2 regions of the Kluyvera sp. 142486 genome follow, and region 1 is predicted to be linked to the other one. Evidence: riboswitches for the same ligand, from Rfam matches in the RefSeq annotation. Region 1 holds a riboswitch; the other holds the start of a gene.

Region 1 (7,804 bases):
CCGTGCGGTTGCCGACGCTGTTTTTGTCGGCAATTAAGATGTCGCAGGTTGAGGTGCCGATAACTTTCACCAGCGCATTGGGCTGAGCACCTGCGCCCACGGCACCCATATGGCAGTCGAATGCGCCACCGGAGATCGCCACTTTGGTGGAAAGCCCCAGGCGTTCGGCCCAGTCGGCGGTCAGGTGGCCGACCGGAATATCTGCCGTCCAGGTTTCGCTAAACAGCGGGCACGGCAGGTGCTGATTCAGAATAGGGTCAAGCTCATCGAAGAACGCCGCAGGCGGCAGACCGCCCCAGCTGTCGTGCCACAGGGATTTATGCCCGGCGCTGCAGCGGCCACGGCGAATATCCTGCGGGCGAGTCGTACCGGAGAGCAGAGCAGGCACCCAGTCGCACAGCTCAATCCACGAGGCGGCAGCCTGCGCCACCGCGCTATCTTCGCGGGTAACGTGCAGGATTTTGGCCCAAAACCATTCGCTGGAATAAATGCCGCCAATATAGCGGGAGTAGTCTTCTTTGCCCGGCTGGTGGCACAGGCGGGTGATGGCTTCCGCCTCTTCTACCGCGGTGTGGTCTTTCCACAGCACGAACATGGCGTTCGGGTTGTCGGCAAACTCCTCTTTGAGTGCCAGGACGTTACCGTCGGCATCAATAGGCGCAGGCGTAGAGCCGGTGCTGTCGACGCCAATGCCGACGACATCAGCACGTTGTGCGCTGGAGAGTTCAGCCAGTACGCCTTTCAGCGCGGCTTCCATTGATTCGATATAGTCGCGTGGATGGTGGCGAAAACGGTTATTTGGCGCGTCGCAGAAACGCCCTTCCTGCCAGCGTGGATACCATTCGACGCTGGTCGCGATCTCTTCACCCGTCGCACAATCTACCGCCAGGGCGCGGACTGAGTCACTGCCAAAATCGAGGCCAATTGCGATTGCCATCGTGTTACTCCATCTCAAAGAATACGTGATAGTGAAACAGTAGATATCCCCGCCAAAAACCGTCAGGCTGGAACCGCTAATCTTATGGATAATCTTGCTGTGACCATTCAAAGTGTGACGCCGTGCAAATATTCAATGTGGACTTTTCTGCCGTCTTTATAGACACTTTAGTTGTTACCCTGAAGAGGGCTGATTTGCGGATTTGCTCTCTGAATGCCTTGTTCATCAAGGGATGTCTGAAGCAAGGCCGACATTGCGCCTAAACTATGCTGGGGATAACGCTAAAAAGCCGAATATGGATAATTGGTTTCTTCTGAGATAAGCGAGAGCGAGCAGCCATGGCTGAAATGCAAAACGATCCCCTGCTACCGGGCTATTCATTTAACGCCCATCTGGTGGCGGGCTTAACGCCGATTGAAGCCGGTGGCTATCTGGATTTCTTTATCGATCGTCCGCTGGGTATGAAGGGGTTTATCCTCAACCTGACGGTGCGCGGTGAAGGGGTAATAGAGAATCAGGGCAAGCAGTTCGTCTGCCGACAGGGCGATATGCTGCTGTTCCCTCCGGGTGAGATTCATCACTATGGTCGCCATCCGGACGCCAGCGAGTGGTATCACCAATGGGTCTACTTCCGCCCGCGCGCCTATTGGCACGAGTGGCTCAACTGGCCAGCCATCGTCGCGCAGACCGGTTTTTATCGCCCGGATGAAGCGCATCAGGCGGAGATCTCCGAGCTTTTTGGCAAGATTATCGACGCCGGGCAGGGCATCGGGCGCTACTCTGAGCATCTGGCGATTAACCTGCTGGAGCAGTTGCTGCTGCGCCGTATGGAAGCCATCAATGAATCGCTGCATCCGCCGATGGACAACCGCGTACGCGATGCCTGCCAGTACATCAGCGACCACCTTGCAGATAGCCATTTCGATATCGCCAGCGTCGCGCAGCACGTGTGCCTGTCGCCGTCGCGTCTGTCGCATCTATTCCGCCAGCAGCTTGGGGTGAGCGTGCTGAGCTGGCGCGAGGATCAGCGCATCAGCCAGGCTAAACTGCTGCTCAGTACCACGCGCATGCCTATCGCCACGGTGGGGCGCAACGTTGGCTTTGAGGATCAGCTCTATTTCTCCCGCGTATTTAAAAAATGCACCGGCGCGAGCCCCAGCGAATTCCGCGCGGGATGTGAATAAAAAGTAAAGAAAAGGAAATGCGGTGTGTTGGTTTTTGTCTTTGCCAGTAAACTCTAAAGACAATTGAAGGCTTGACGATGGGGGAGACGCTCTGGAGAATCCCTGCTTCGTTTTCAAACCGGACACACTATGCAAGCACTGCTGGAACACTTTATTACTCAGTCCACGACCTATTCGCTGATTGCGGTGGCACTGGTGGCGTTTCTGGAATCTCTGGCGCTGGTCGGGTTGATTCTGCCGGGGACCGTGATGATGGCGGGGCTGGGCGCGCTTATCGGCAGCGGTGAGGTGAACTTCTGGCAGGCGTGGCTGGTGGGCATTATTGGCTGCCTGCTGGGCGATTGGGTCTCTTTCTGGCTGGGCTGGCGCTTTAAAAAGCCGCTGCACCGCTGGTCATTTATGAAGAAAAACAAGGCGCTGCTGGATAAAACCGAGCATGCGCTCCATCAGCACAGCATGTTCACCATTTTGGTAGGGCGTTTCGTCGGCCCAACGCGCCCGCTAGTGCCGATGGTCGCCGGTATGCTTGACCTACCGGTTTCTAAGTTTATTACCCCTAATATTATTGGCTGCCTGCTGTGGCCGCCGCTCTACTTCCTGCCCGGTATTCTCGCCGGGGCAGCTATCGACATTCCTGCGGATGAGCACAGCGCGAGCTTTAAATGGCTGCTGCTGGCGGCGGCGCTGCTGCTGTGGCTGGCGGCGTGGCTCTGCTGGCGCTTATGGCGCAGCGCAAAAGAGAATCACGATCGCCTGAGCGCGCTGTTAACGCGCCAGCGCCTGCTGCTGCTGGCGCCGCTGATGCTGGGTGTAGGTGTGGTGGCGCTGGTGAGCGTGATTCGCCACCCGCTGATGCCGGTATATATCGAGATTTTGCGGAAGGTTGTGGGGCTGTAGTGTGCCGGATAAGGCGCAGCCGCCATCCGGCAGAACATCACGCCCGAATCCCCAGCAGCGCAGACGCGCTGGCTTTCCCGCTCAATAACGCCTGCGTGTCGCCATCCCAGGCGATACGCCCTTCCGCGACCACCATCGCGCGCGGCGCAATCCTTGCCGCATCCTCGACGCTGTGTGAAACCATCAGCAACGTTAAGTTTTGCCGCTGACACACTTCATCAACCAGCTGTAGCATCTCCTGACGCAGCGCCGGGTCGAGCGCTGAAAAGGGTTCATCCAGCAGTAAAATCGGCTGCTCGCGTACCAGACAACGCGCCAACGCGGCGCGTTGGCGTTGCCCGCCGGAGAGTTCTCCTGGCAGCCTGTCCAGCATCGACTCAATGCCCATCTGCCCGGCAATCACCTGTAATTTTCGCTGTTGCTCAGCGGTGAGCGCCAGGCGTGGACTCATGCCCAGCCCTATGTTCTGGCGTACGGTCAGATGGCTGAAGAGATTGTTTTCCTGAAATAACATCGACACCGGGCGCTGCGACGGTGGCGTATGGGTATGCACCCGGCCTTCAAGCATCAATGTGCCGCTGGCGGGCGTCAGAAAGCCGGCAATCAGGTTCAGCAGCGTCGATTTCCCCGCGCCGCTGGGGCCGAGAATAGCCACTTTTTCGCCCTGAGCAATCGAGGTGCTAAAGCGCATCGGCAGGTGCTGGTAAAGCCAGGTGACATCATTCAGTTTTAGCATGGCGTCCGGGTAACTTTTCAATAACGGTGAACAGCAGGAAGCAGAGCAGCAGCAAAATCAACGCGGTGACCGCGCCATCCTGGCTGCGGTAGGCGCCGATTTGCTGGTAGAGATAAAACGGCAGCGTACGGAAATTCTCATTGCCGAACAGCGCCACCACGCCGAAATCACCAATCGACAGCACGCAGGCAAAGGCCAGCGCCTGCGCCAGTGGGCGTTTCAGGGCGCGCAGTTCAACCACCTTCAGGCGATTAAAACCAGAAAGCCCCAGCGATTCGCACAGAATGCTGTAACGGGCGGTAATATCGCGCATCGGCGTTTCCAGCACCTTGAGGGCATAAGGTACCGCCATCAGGGCGTTGGTGAAAATCACAATGCCGTCGGCGGAGTCGGGTAGACCGACGGTATTGTTGAGTAGCAGAAAGAAGCCGGTCGCCAGTACGATACCCGGCATGGCGAGGATCAGCATACCGCTCAGCTCGATTGCCTGCCCGGCCAGCGGCTGGTTGCGGGCGCGCAGCTCGCGGCTGCTCCACAGCAGCATCATGGTTAGCGCCACGCAGATAACTCCGGCGGCAATGGCGATGCGTAACGAGGTGCCCAGCGCTTGCCAAAGTACCGGCTGGGTAAAGACCTGGAACATGGATGGGTTGATGCCGTCAACCACCACCGCCAGCAGCGGGGGCAGCAGCAGCAGCAGGGTGAGGAGAATCAACAGTGTGTCGGTTACCCGGCTGTGCCAGCGGTCATCCGGGTCGCGCCAGCCGTGAACGTGGCTGTTGCCGACGGCAATCGCCCGGCTTAATCGTTGGCTTAATAGCACCAGCATCAGACAACACCCCATCTGAATCAGCGCCAGCATCGCTGCGCGTGCCGGATCATAATCAAAATTCAGCGACTGGTAGATAGCCAGCTCGATGGTCGTCGCGGAAGGCCCGCCGCCGAGTGAAAGCACGGTGGCAAAGCTGGCGAAGCAGAGCATGAAAATCAGGGTGGCGATGGGCAGGATCTGCCGACGCATCCACGGCCACTCCACCAGACGGAAGAACGGGGAGCCGCGCATTCCCAGTTGAGCAGCAAGCTGGCGCTGCTCGCCGGGGATCTGCTCCAGCGCCTGTAATAGCAGACGGGTCGCCATTGGCATATTAAAGAAGACGTGCGCCAGCAAAATGCCCTGCAGGCCGTAGGGCGAGAAGCTCCACTGCCAGCCAAGCCAGGCAAAAAGCTGGGCCAGCCAGCCCTGGCGACCGTATACGCTCAGAATGCCGAAGACGGCGACCAGCACCGGGAGAATCAGCGTCATCGCGCACAACCGCAGCAGCAGCGTGCGGCCTGGGAAACGCCGTCGGTAAAGCGCCCGGGCAAGGAAAATCGCGGGGACGACCGACAGCAGCGCCGACAGGAACGCCTGCCAGAAGGAGAAACGCACCACGTGCCACAGATAGCTATCGCCGAGCAGCGTTGACCACGACGTTTCCGGCGCGTTTAGCCACAGCGCCAGAAACGCCGCCAGCGCGACGGCAACCATCAGCGTGGTTGCCGTCAGCCCTGGATACAGCCAGCGAGGGATTAGCGGCTGGCTGCGCGAAGCCATGCGTTAATCCAGTTTTGACGTTCGGAGGCCACCTGCTGCGGGGTGAATTCCAGCGCAGTTTGCGGTTTCACCAGGCCATTAAAGCCTTCTGGCAGCGTGACGTTGGTCACCGGATACATCCAGTTGCCGGTTGGAATGGTGTTCTGGAAGGCCGGAGAGACCATAAACTTCAGGAACTCGTCAGCCAGTTTCTGCTGTTTGCTGGCTGCGGTTTTCGCTGCCACTTCCACCTGCAGATAGTGGCCTTCGCTAAAGTTCGCCGCCGCGTAGTTGTCCTTCTTTTCGTCGATAATGTGGTACGCCGGAGAGGTGGTGTAGCTCAGCACCAGGTCGCTTTCCCCTTTCAGGAACAGACCGTAGGCTTCACTCCAGCCTTTGGTGACGGTGACCGTTTTCGCCGCCAGTTTCTGCCAGGCTTCCGGGGCTTTGTCACCGTAGAGTTTTTGCATCCACAGCAGCAGGCCAAGGCCCGGCGTGCTGGTGCGTGGGTCTTCATAAATTACGCGCCATTTCTGGTCGCTCTCAACCAGTTCCTTCAGGCTTTTCGGCGGGTTCTTCAGCTTGTTTTTATCGTAGACGAAGGCGAAGTAACCGTAGTCGAACGGCACGAAGGTGTCGTTGTTCCAGCCGCCCGGTACGGTAACGGCGGTGGCGGGAACGTTGCTTTTAGCAAACAGCTTGGTGTCGGTTGCTGCCTGCAGCAGGTTGTTATCCAGCCCCAGCACCACGTCGGCTTTGCTGTTTTTGCCTTCCATGCGCAGACGGTTGAGCAGCGAAACGCCGTCTTCCAGCGCCACGTACTTCAGCTCGCAATTGCAGTCGGCTTCAAACGCTTTTTTCACCGCCGGGCCAGGGCCCCAGTCGGCGGCAAAGGAATCATAGGTGTAGACAGTCAGTACAGGTTTGGCGAGGGCCGGAGCGGCAACCAGCACCAGCAGGGGGAGTAATTTTTTGAGCACTTTGCACCTTTATAAAATGGTGGCAAAGGATTTTGAGTTAGCCTCAAATCCCTTCGCCGGGATTATCCGGATCAGGTTCGACGGGTATTTTCTCAGCTCGCGCACTCGGCGCAGCACCCCGTTGAGAACGGCACATTGTAATGATTACGTGAATAAATCAAAAGCCTTAAGGATCCGGCGGTGCAAACCAGGCCGATTTAAAGTCGAACCAGCCCAGGGTGTTCATGCGAACGCCGCGCATACTGCGCTGGCCTTGTAGCATCAGCCAGTGGTGGATCAGCGGTACAATGGACTGATTTGCCAGCAGACTTTGGCACCAGTCGGGCAGTGAAAGTTCTCCTATGCGCCAGCGCTGCGCGTCCTGCTCCCAGTCGATGGGAATACAGTGGCGGATCAGCGGCACTTCATAAAGGTAGGCAAAGATCGAGAAGTCGAGCGGTAGCGTAAAGTTGGCGCTGTTCAGCCAAATATCGCTGACCACTTCCCCGCGATGCCACTCGTCGTAATCCACTTCCTGAATAACCAGTTTGACCTGATGGGCCGCCAGCAGCGCTTCCATGATCTGACCGATCGTCCGGTGTTCAACGTGATCGCGGTAGTAGGTGAGGGTGACCGACTCAAGACCTGCCGGTTTCTCGCAGGCGTGGCTGCGGGCATGGTGCCATCGGGGCAGCAGGCCGTAGGCCGGGAACCAGTGGCTCTGGTGCTGCTCGCCCGCGTGATACAGCAGGTTGTTCGGGTGGAAAATGTGGCTCAGCCACTGACGTACCGCCGGGTTGTTGCCGCGTGAACTGCGCGCGTCAAACAGCAGATAGTAGCAGCCCTCTTCGAGGCGGCTTTCCACCGCTTTTTCGCTCTGGGTGGTACCCTGAAGCGTCAGGCCGCCGTTCGGCTCGTCGCTGATTTCCGGCAGCACCCAAACGTTCACCTCGTCAATCAGCGCCCGGAAACCGAAATAGTCATCAAACGCATGAATCTTCAGCTGGTTTTGATTGTTGCGGGCGACGGCATACGGCCCGGTACCCACCGGCATGCGCGAGAAATCGCTGAGCGATTGCCACTCACGCGGCAGAATCATCGCTGATACCTGGCCCAGCAGCCATGGCAGCCAGCGGTCGGGCTCGCTCAGATGGACATCGAGCGTCCAGGCGGTAGGGGAATGAATGCGCGTGATGTTGGAAAAGAGCGACAGCGTCATGCTGCGATGCAGTGAACTGATAACGTCGTCCATCTCCAGTTCGCGGCCGTGATGAAAATGAATGCCGGGACGCAAGTAAAAACGCCAGTGTAATGGGGATATGGCCTGCCAATGATGCGCAATATCCGCTTCTAGTTCCCCATTTACCTCATTTACCCGGGTCAGCGCGCTGAAGATTTGCCGCGCAATATGGGTTTCCGAGCGCCGGAGCGCTGTTCCCGGCAGCAAATTACGCATAGGACGGTAGTAAAGCACCCGCAGAATATGTCGCCCCTGACGGAAGCTGCGGCCCAGATGTG
Region 2 (7,804 bases), on a different contig from region 1:
ATGCTACATGGCGATTAATTCGCCACGGGTCTGTGTAAAACACGGTTCCGGTAATACGGTTTTAGGGAATTGAAAAGGCGTTTCATCAATAATCTAAGCACAAAATAGCATCACTTCCACGGACAATCTCCGCTAACACCGGGCTGTTTTTTGGGCATGCGCACGAGAGTGCGTGATAGTTTTCACAAAAAGAAGGGGAACTGTGAACTGGCGCAAGGGGAAAAACGGCATCGCGATAGCCATGCCGCCCGGCAAATAATTACCCTGTACCAGGCAGCATGGCACGTTTATACGCTTAGAACTTAGTACTGATCCTGCAACAGTCGACGCGCCAGCGTAGGGCTGCCGCCGACCAATTGAGTGAGGTGATTTAATTGCGTGTTGTCATAAGCCTGGCTGAAGGTTGCAACATCCAGCGCCAGAATCTTCAGGAAGGCGTTCACGCCCTGTGGACCTCTGCTGTGCGCCACTTCAACGCCGTATTGCTGAAGAATATCAAACATCGCCAGCGGGTAACGTACCGGTAACCCGATACGCACGTGCGCCATGCCAATACGTAAACAGTTACTGGCATATTCCCGATCATACACACCGCAAAAAAGCTGCACAAACCAGTTAGCCAACGTTTTCTTCAATGCCGAAACATCTTGAATAAACTCGCTGGCCATTGGGTTATTCACCAGTCGCTCATAAAATGCTTCCACCAATGCTGGTGAAATATTACGGGCATCATCTTGCATTGATTTCAGCAAAGCGCACTCTTCCGGTGTTATTTGAAGAAAGGCTAAAAGATCATCGACAATTTGCTCTTCTTTTACACTCCAGCACATCATCTCTTTCATGCCAGCATCTCCTGTTGGTTTATCTCCCCAATACAGCGAGAGGCCATTAAATTAATCATTGCAATATTACAATCGTGAGTTGTGATTACGGCCAAAGAATAAGACTCCGTCAAACGATAGACCAGCACCCGGCCTTTTGGCCCAGAGAAGCTTAATTCATCGCTGACGCCGAGTTTTAACACAGCGCCAATGCTGGTTGCCACGCCGAGCACCGTTGATATTTGTACAGAAATACGATTTAAGCCAACGTCATGGCTATAGCCGGTATACGCGATTAAGTCTCCATCTTTTGAGCTAACAAGAACGCAGTTTCCATCAGGGATATTTGATGATAGCGTTTCTATCGCCTGCTCCAACAATACTTTATCCATTATAATTCCCTTTGCGAATATAAGACATGGCAATAAATATTTAATCAATATGGCAAAGTGACTTTAGCACCTGCATACTTGAATAATATTCAAAATTAAAATGAATTATCGACAACAATAATTTAACTCTATTGGTTTAACGCCTCCGCTAACCTAAAGCAGTAAAATAACAGTCAATCGTGCATTCCTCAACAATCTCGTACGCAAAAGTAATGCACAGTCAACATATTTATTACCAATATAATAAATATTATAGATTATTAACCAAATTCAACGTGGATATAAATACAAAAAATAATAAAAATTCAATAATTCATATAAAAATACGCTTTCCCGCTTATCGATTTACCCACAGACGGTTAACGCATAAAAAAAGCGTACAGCCTGAACTGTACGCTTTTGGTCTGAAAACGGTCTCCTGCATTCACGTTTCCGGCATCAGGCGATGGTGACCTTATTGTCGAGGTAGACATCCTGAACGGCGTTGATCAACTGCACGCCATCGGCCATCGATTTTTTGAAGGCTTTACGGCCAAGAATCAGACCCATACCGCCCGCGCGTTTGTTGATAACCGCCGTACGCACCGCGTCCGTAAGATCGGTTTCACCGCCCGCCGCGCCGCCGGAGTTAATCAACCCGGCACGGCCCATATAGCAGTTCGCCAGCTGGTAGCGCACCAGGTCGATTGGATTATCGCTGGTCAGTTTGCTATAGACACGTTCGTCGGTATAGCCGAAGTTCACCGCTTTATAGCCGCCGTTGTTCTCGGCCATTTTCTGCTTCACGATATCGGCGCCGATGGTGGCGGCCAGATGGTTGGCCTGCCCGGTCAAGTCAGCGGAAACGTGGTAATCCACGCCATCTTTTTTAAACGCCGGGTTACGCAGATAGGCCCACAGCACGGTGACCAGCCCCAACTCATGGGCGCGCTCAAAAGCGGCAGAGATCTCCTCAATCTGACGACGAGACTCTTCCGAGCCAAAATAGATGGTCGCCCCCACCGCTACCGCGCCCATATTGAACGCCTGCTCAACGCTGGCATACAGCGTCTGATCGAAGGTGTTCGGGTAGCTTAAGGTTTCGTTGTGGTTCAGTTTGACGAGGAACGGGATGCGGTGCGCGTAGCGGCGAGAGACCGAGGCCAGCACGCCATAGGTGGAAGCCACGCAGTTACAGCCCGCTTCAATCGCCAGTTCAACAATGTTTTTCGGGTCAAAATAGAGCGGGTTGGCGGCAAACGAGGCCCCGGCCGAATGCTCAACGCCCTGGTCAACCGGCAGAATCGATAGATAGCCCGTACCCGCCAGACGCCCGGTATTGTAGAGGGTCTGCATATTTCGCAGTACGGCAGGCGGACGGTTGTTATCCACCATTACCCGGTCAACGTAGTCGTGGCCGGGCAGATAGAGTTGGTCGGCTGGAATGGTCATACAACGATGCTGTAAAAGGCTGTCGGCGTCTTTGCCAAGCAACTGCGCAATATCAGTCATAGCTATGCTCCCGTAAGCGCCGACATCATGTCGGCTGGATATCCTGCTCAACACTTTTGAGCAGGATAAGCCTGGTACCGGGAGTGTGGAATGTCCAACTTTTAGCAGATTTTAAGCACAACCAACTGGCACGCTGGCCGGACAGTTACCACCACTCGTGGAAATGGTGCACCGGCCCAATACCTTCGCCTACCTGTAAGGTATCGGCCTGCGCCAGCGCCTGCGACAGCCAGGCTTTGGCGACAGGAACCGTCTCCTGCCAGCTTGCGTGGCGCGGCCTCAATGCCGCCAGCGCCGCCGACAGCGTACAGCCCGTGCCGTGGGTATTTTTGGTCACCACGCGCGGGGCGGTGAAACGCATTTCTCCCTCGGCGGTAAACAGCCAATCGGGGCTTTCAGCATCATCAAGATGGCCGCCTTTCATCAGCACCGCTTCGCAGCCGAGCGCTCGCAGCGCTCGTCCCTGCTCCAGCATTTCACGCTCGTTACGAGCATGCGGCGTATCAAGCAGCGCCGCGGCCTCCGGCAGGTTTGGCGTGATCAGAGAGACCTGCGGTAGCAGGCGCTGGCGCAGCGTCTCAACGGCGGATGGGGAAAGCAGCGGGTCACCGCTTTTAGCCAGCATCACCGTATCCAGCACCACGTTCTGGATATGATAGCGTTGCAGGCGCTCGGCCACGGCCTCAACGATATCCGTCTCCGCCAGCATGCCAATTTTGGTGGTGTCGATGCGCACATCGCTGAACACGGAGTCGAGTTGCGCGGCGACAAAGTCAGGTTCAATACGATAAACCGACTGCACGCCACGGGTGTTCTGCGCCACCAGCGCGGTGATGACAGAACAGCCGTAGGCGCCAAGCGCCGAGAAGGTTTTCAGGTCGGCCTGAATACCCGCGCCGCCGCTAGGATCGGTTCCGGCAATCGTCAGTGCATTAATACGTTTCATACCGCGACCTCCCCGTGCATCACGTACAAGGCATCGAGAAACGCGGGAACAAAGCTGCCCGGCCCTCGTCCCTGCGCAGCAATCTGCCCCGCCCGCTTCATCACCGCGCAGGCCCCCGCGACGTTCAGCAAGCGGTCGCCAGGTAAAGCACAGCTCGCTGCCACGACGGCCGAGAGCGCGCAACCGGTGCCGACCACACGAGTCATCAATGGGGAACCACCGTTCACCGCCAGCGTTCGTTCACCGTCGGTGACATAATCAACCTCGCCGGTCACCGCAACAATCGCCCCGCTTTGGCGCGCCAGTTTCTGCGCCGCCGGCAGCGCCGCCACAGCGGTATCTGTGGTATCCACACCGCGCCCACCCTGGCTTTCGCCCGCCAGCGCCATTATTTCTGAGGCATTGCCACGAATTGCCGCCGGGCTCATCTGCACCAGTTCGCGGCAGAAATCACTGCGCAGCGTCAACGCGCCTACCGCCACTGGATCGAGCACCCACGGCGTTCTCGCCCGGTTCGCGCTCTCCACCGCCGCCCGCATCGCCTGCGCACGAGGCTGGGTTAAGGTGCCGACGTTAATCAATAATGCGCTGGCAATGGCCGAGAACTGCGCGGCTTCACCGGGATCAATAACCATTGCTGGCGATGCGCCGAGCGCCAGCAGCACGTTGGCGGTAAAGGTCTGGACGACATCGTTAGTCATACAGTGAACAAGGGGAGAATGTTGCTGCAGAAGGTGTACGGTGTGCGCAAATTGCGCGGGACTTAGCAGGTCGGCTTGCATGGTTTGCTCCTGCCAAAACGCGAAGAAGCAATGACCAGACGGTCTCTGACTTCCCTACGCTGGCATTATCCAGATCAGGTGGTACGGGTTTTTCTCAGCCTTCACAAGGAAGGGCACCCCGAGTCAAATTGGTTATAAAACAATAATTTATAAACAACAAAGTTGTAGTTACTTAGTGTAACCGGGGGCATGGATGAGGCGCAAGAAATTTCGATTAATCACATCTCGAATAGCGTAATCATGTAATAGGCACTTGCATGACATTTATAGACTTTTATCTTCCTCTTTAGAGGCTTTTTAATTTTTTTAACTACACGAAAGTTTTTATTTCGAAGTGATAGGAAAAGATTGGAAGAAAGCTATTAACTTTCCTAAGATACTTCATACCCTAGCAAGCAACCTTATCCTGTAAGGGAAACCATTACACAATCATTGTGTGACTCTGCTTCTAATGGCAGGACTACACATGGAGGGGGTTCCACGTTTTATCATGGCTACAGCAAGTGCTATCAATAAAATTACCAAAATGCTCGCCCTGGCTTTCAGGAATGCAAATATGGAAGAAGCGACTACCTCTTTCCGTATGGCAAAAAAGAAAATGGAGGGTGAAGGTATAACCTATGAACAGCTATTTAATGTTGAAATCTATGAAGGCGCGGCCCCCTCTCATAATTCTAGCCAACGTGAAACCGAGTTAGTAGAAAAATATAATCAACTCCTTCAACGAGCTAAACAACTCAAGACAGAGTTAGAGATAGCGACATCTTCTGGCTCAGCTTCTGCTGAATTACATCAGGTAAAAGCGGAATTAGAAAATGCTTACGATCAGATGAGTAACCAGACTAACGAAATCGTACGCTTGCGTAGGGAGTTACATTATAAAAAATACACCCTCAAAAATTTAGCGACCTGGATGACTATCGGGGGGGTAGTAGCATTCTTTATCGGGATGAGCAACAGCGGCACTAAAACCGTGTATGTAGATCGACCTGTACCAACCACAGCGCCTGCTACGGTTCCTGTAAATCATTCTAGCGAGTCTAATGATGAGAGCGAGGCCGTTATTGATAATTTAGCTAAGCAGGCCCCTGTAGTACTTCCTACCGCAGTTAAAACCTGGACATTGTCTTACGGCGCTATTAATAGCAAAGGGGCGATGATTCCTCTTGTCATCACTCAATATAGCGATGGTACGATTAAAGATAATACAGGTGAAGAGTTCAACAAGCCGGGTGGAAGCACTTTCTATGCTGATAACGATTATAAATTCTCTATCAACGGTAAAGAGTTTTTAACCGATAATACACCTCCCGGTATTGCTGCAAGATTTCTCCCCAACCAGGTTAAACAAGACTTGAATAAAGCCATCAACAACGGTTGTGATGTCTACATGACATCTTATGATGGCAAATTAATTAGTCTGGCGATCTGTAAGAACTTTATGTTTTTCAACGACGTTAATAATTATGGTGAGGTTAAGAAATACACTTACGACAGTATTAATGAAAATGGTGAAATGAAATATATTAAAGATGACAGTAACAAATACATCATCGCCAAAGGCATTAGTCTTTTCATCAACGATCGCAATGCCAATAATATTATTTATTCTTTCCGTGGCAATGCCGTTTTCAAAATAAATTAGCCAATGAACCATTCCGTTACTTCAGCGATGACACCTCGTTGATTAATACACGGAGGTATGCCAGTCGAAGTACAATGAAGAACATCCATAATAGATTGGTTTCAATGGATTAATGATGATTAAACCGCTGCGTTTTCCCCTGTTTCGCTAAATACATCGCTTTGTCGGCATAGTCGAGAAGCTGGCGCTCATCTCTGCCATGCTCAGGATAACAGGCAATCCCAATGCTGGGTTCGATAGTCAACATATGGCCCTGCAGGCTGAAAGGCGTGTTGAAGGCGTCATCAATTTTTTTAGCAACCCGCGCCGCATATTCAGGCGACAACGCTCCCTGAATCAACACCACAAACTCATCGCCGCCGATGCGCGCGACGGTATCCGATTCACGTATACACCGCTTTAGACGTACAGCGGTCTCTTGCAGCAGAAGATCGCCCATGCCGTGGCCCAGCGTATCGTTAACCTGCTTAAATTTGTCGAGATCGATAAACAGCAGCGCCACTTGCCCATCTTCGCGACGTACCGTCGCCAGCGTTGTTTTCAGGCGATCGTACAACAGACTGCGGTTTGGCAGGTCGGTAAGTTGATCATACTGTGCCATATGCTGCAATCGGGCCTGCATCTGCTGGCGTTCAATCACCGTTGCTATTTGCGTCGACACAAACTGCAGCAGTTCCTGATCCTGTTCGTTGTAGCACACGCCGCCCGGATAGCTTTTCAGCACCAACACGCCAATAGTGCCTTTATGCGACTTTAGCGGAACACCCAGCCAACAGAATGGATTAGGGCCAAATGAGCTGCGTAGTTCCTCGATGCGCCCCGCCATCGTCTCAGGCGTGAGCAGCAGAGGCTGGCCGGTATGGATAACTTCCGCATAAAACGTCTCGGGGATCAGAGTGAACGGCTCGGGGGTCTGCTGAAACTCATCAATATGGTACGGAAAGCTCAACTGGGACGTTTTTTCATCATAGAGCGTCACCGAAAAATTATCGGCCGGTAGCAGCGTACCGACTATCTCATGAATACGCTGGAATAGCTTGAGCAGATCTTCTGCGGTATGCGCCGCTTCAGAAATGGCATAAAGCACCGACTGCAGCAATTCTGAACGTTTACGCTCGGTGATATCGCGGGCCACGCCGATACGTAATTGATCGGCCGGCGACCAGCGCGCCGACCACATGATATTCAGCACCTGCCCATTTTTGTGGACATAACGGTTTTCGAAATGAAATTGTGGGTTACCCGACATCACCTCAACTATCGAATTCCGGGTTAATTCCCGGTCTTCCGGCAACATCATCTCGAACATGTTTCCGCCAATCAGTTCTTTCGGCGTATAGCCAAAAATACGCTCGCAGGACGCACTGGCAAAAACGATATTGGCGTGGGCGTCAACGGCAAAAACCGCGTCCATCATGAGATCGATAAAACTGCTCAACGGTGCGTGAGAATTCGATTCCATAGAGAAAGTCAGGCCTGAATATAGGAATGAGTGCGACTACTCTTGAGAACCGTCGCCCATAAGCACTATAGCAAAGGTTAAATATAGTACAGCCGCAGTTTACTATACAATCAGAAAACGCCACGTGACGATTCTAAAAAAGCACTAAGGTATCGGAGATATAATGCCGCCAGGGCTGAATTGAGCGTTTGTAAGGTAGTAACGTTGCTTTTTATGAGGGTAAAGACGGCCTATATTTTAATATAGAGCCGCCTTTCGAAGGCCA

What was found. A riboswitch is a leader RNA that binds a small molecule or an ion and turns the genes downstream of it on or off. The one in region 1 is predicted to bind thiamine pyrophosphate.
Region 2: linked by a shared signal. The riboswitch ahead of thiM (hydroxyethylthiazole kinase) and the one ahead of thiB (thiamine ABC transporter substrate binding subunit) in region 1 are both predicted to bind thiamine pyrophosphate.

The regions. Positions count from the first base shown of each region.
Region 1 covers NZ_JBKHUI010000009.1:142,384-150,187, reverse strand. The annotation lists gene araB (ribulokinase) at 1-937, opposite strand, end outside; gene araC (arabinose operon transcriptional regulator AraC) at 1,276-2,121, shown strand; gene ACLGE8_RS12065 (DedA family protein) at 2,251-3,018, shown strand; gene thiQ (thiamine ABC transporter ATP-binding protein ThiQ) at 3,056-3,754, opposite strand; gene thiP (thiamine/thiamine pyrophosphate ABC transporter permease ThiP) at 3,738-5,348, opposite strand; gene thiB (thiamine ABC transporter substrate binding subunit) at 5,324-6,307, opposite strand; TPP riboswitch at 6,338-6,438, opposite strand; gene sgrR (HTH-type transcriptional regulator SgrR) at 6,474-7,804, opposite strand, start outside.
Region 2 covers NZ_JBKHUI010000005.1:71,655-79,458, forward strand. The annotation lists gene ACLGE8_RS07635 (protoglobin domain-containing protein) at 303-842, opposite strand; gene ACLGE8_RS07640 (roadblock/LC7 domain-containing protein) at 839-1,213, opposite strand; gene fbaB (class I fructose-bisphosphate aldolase) at 1,652-2,704, opposite strand; gene thiD (bifunctional hydroxymethylpyrimidine kinase/phosphomethylpyrimidine kinase) at 2,850-3,650, opposite strand; gene thiM (hydroxyethylthiazole kinase) at 3,647-4,432, opposite strand; TPP riboswitch at 4,467-4,563, opposite strand; gene ACLGE8_RS07660 (hypothetical protein) at 4,899-6,077, shown strand; gene ACLGE8_RS07665 (diguanylate cyclase domain-containing protein) at 6,187-7,539, opposite strand.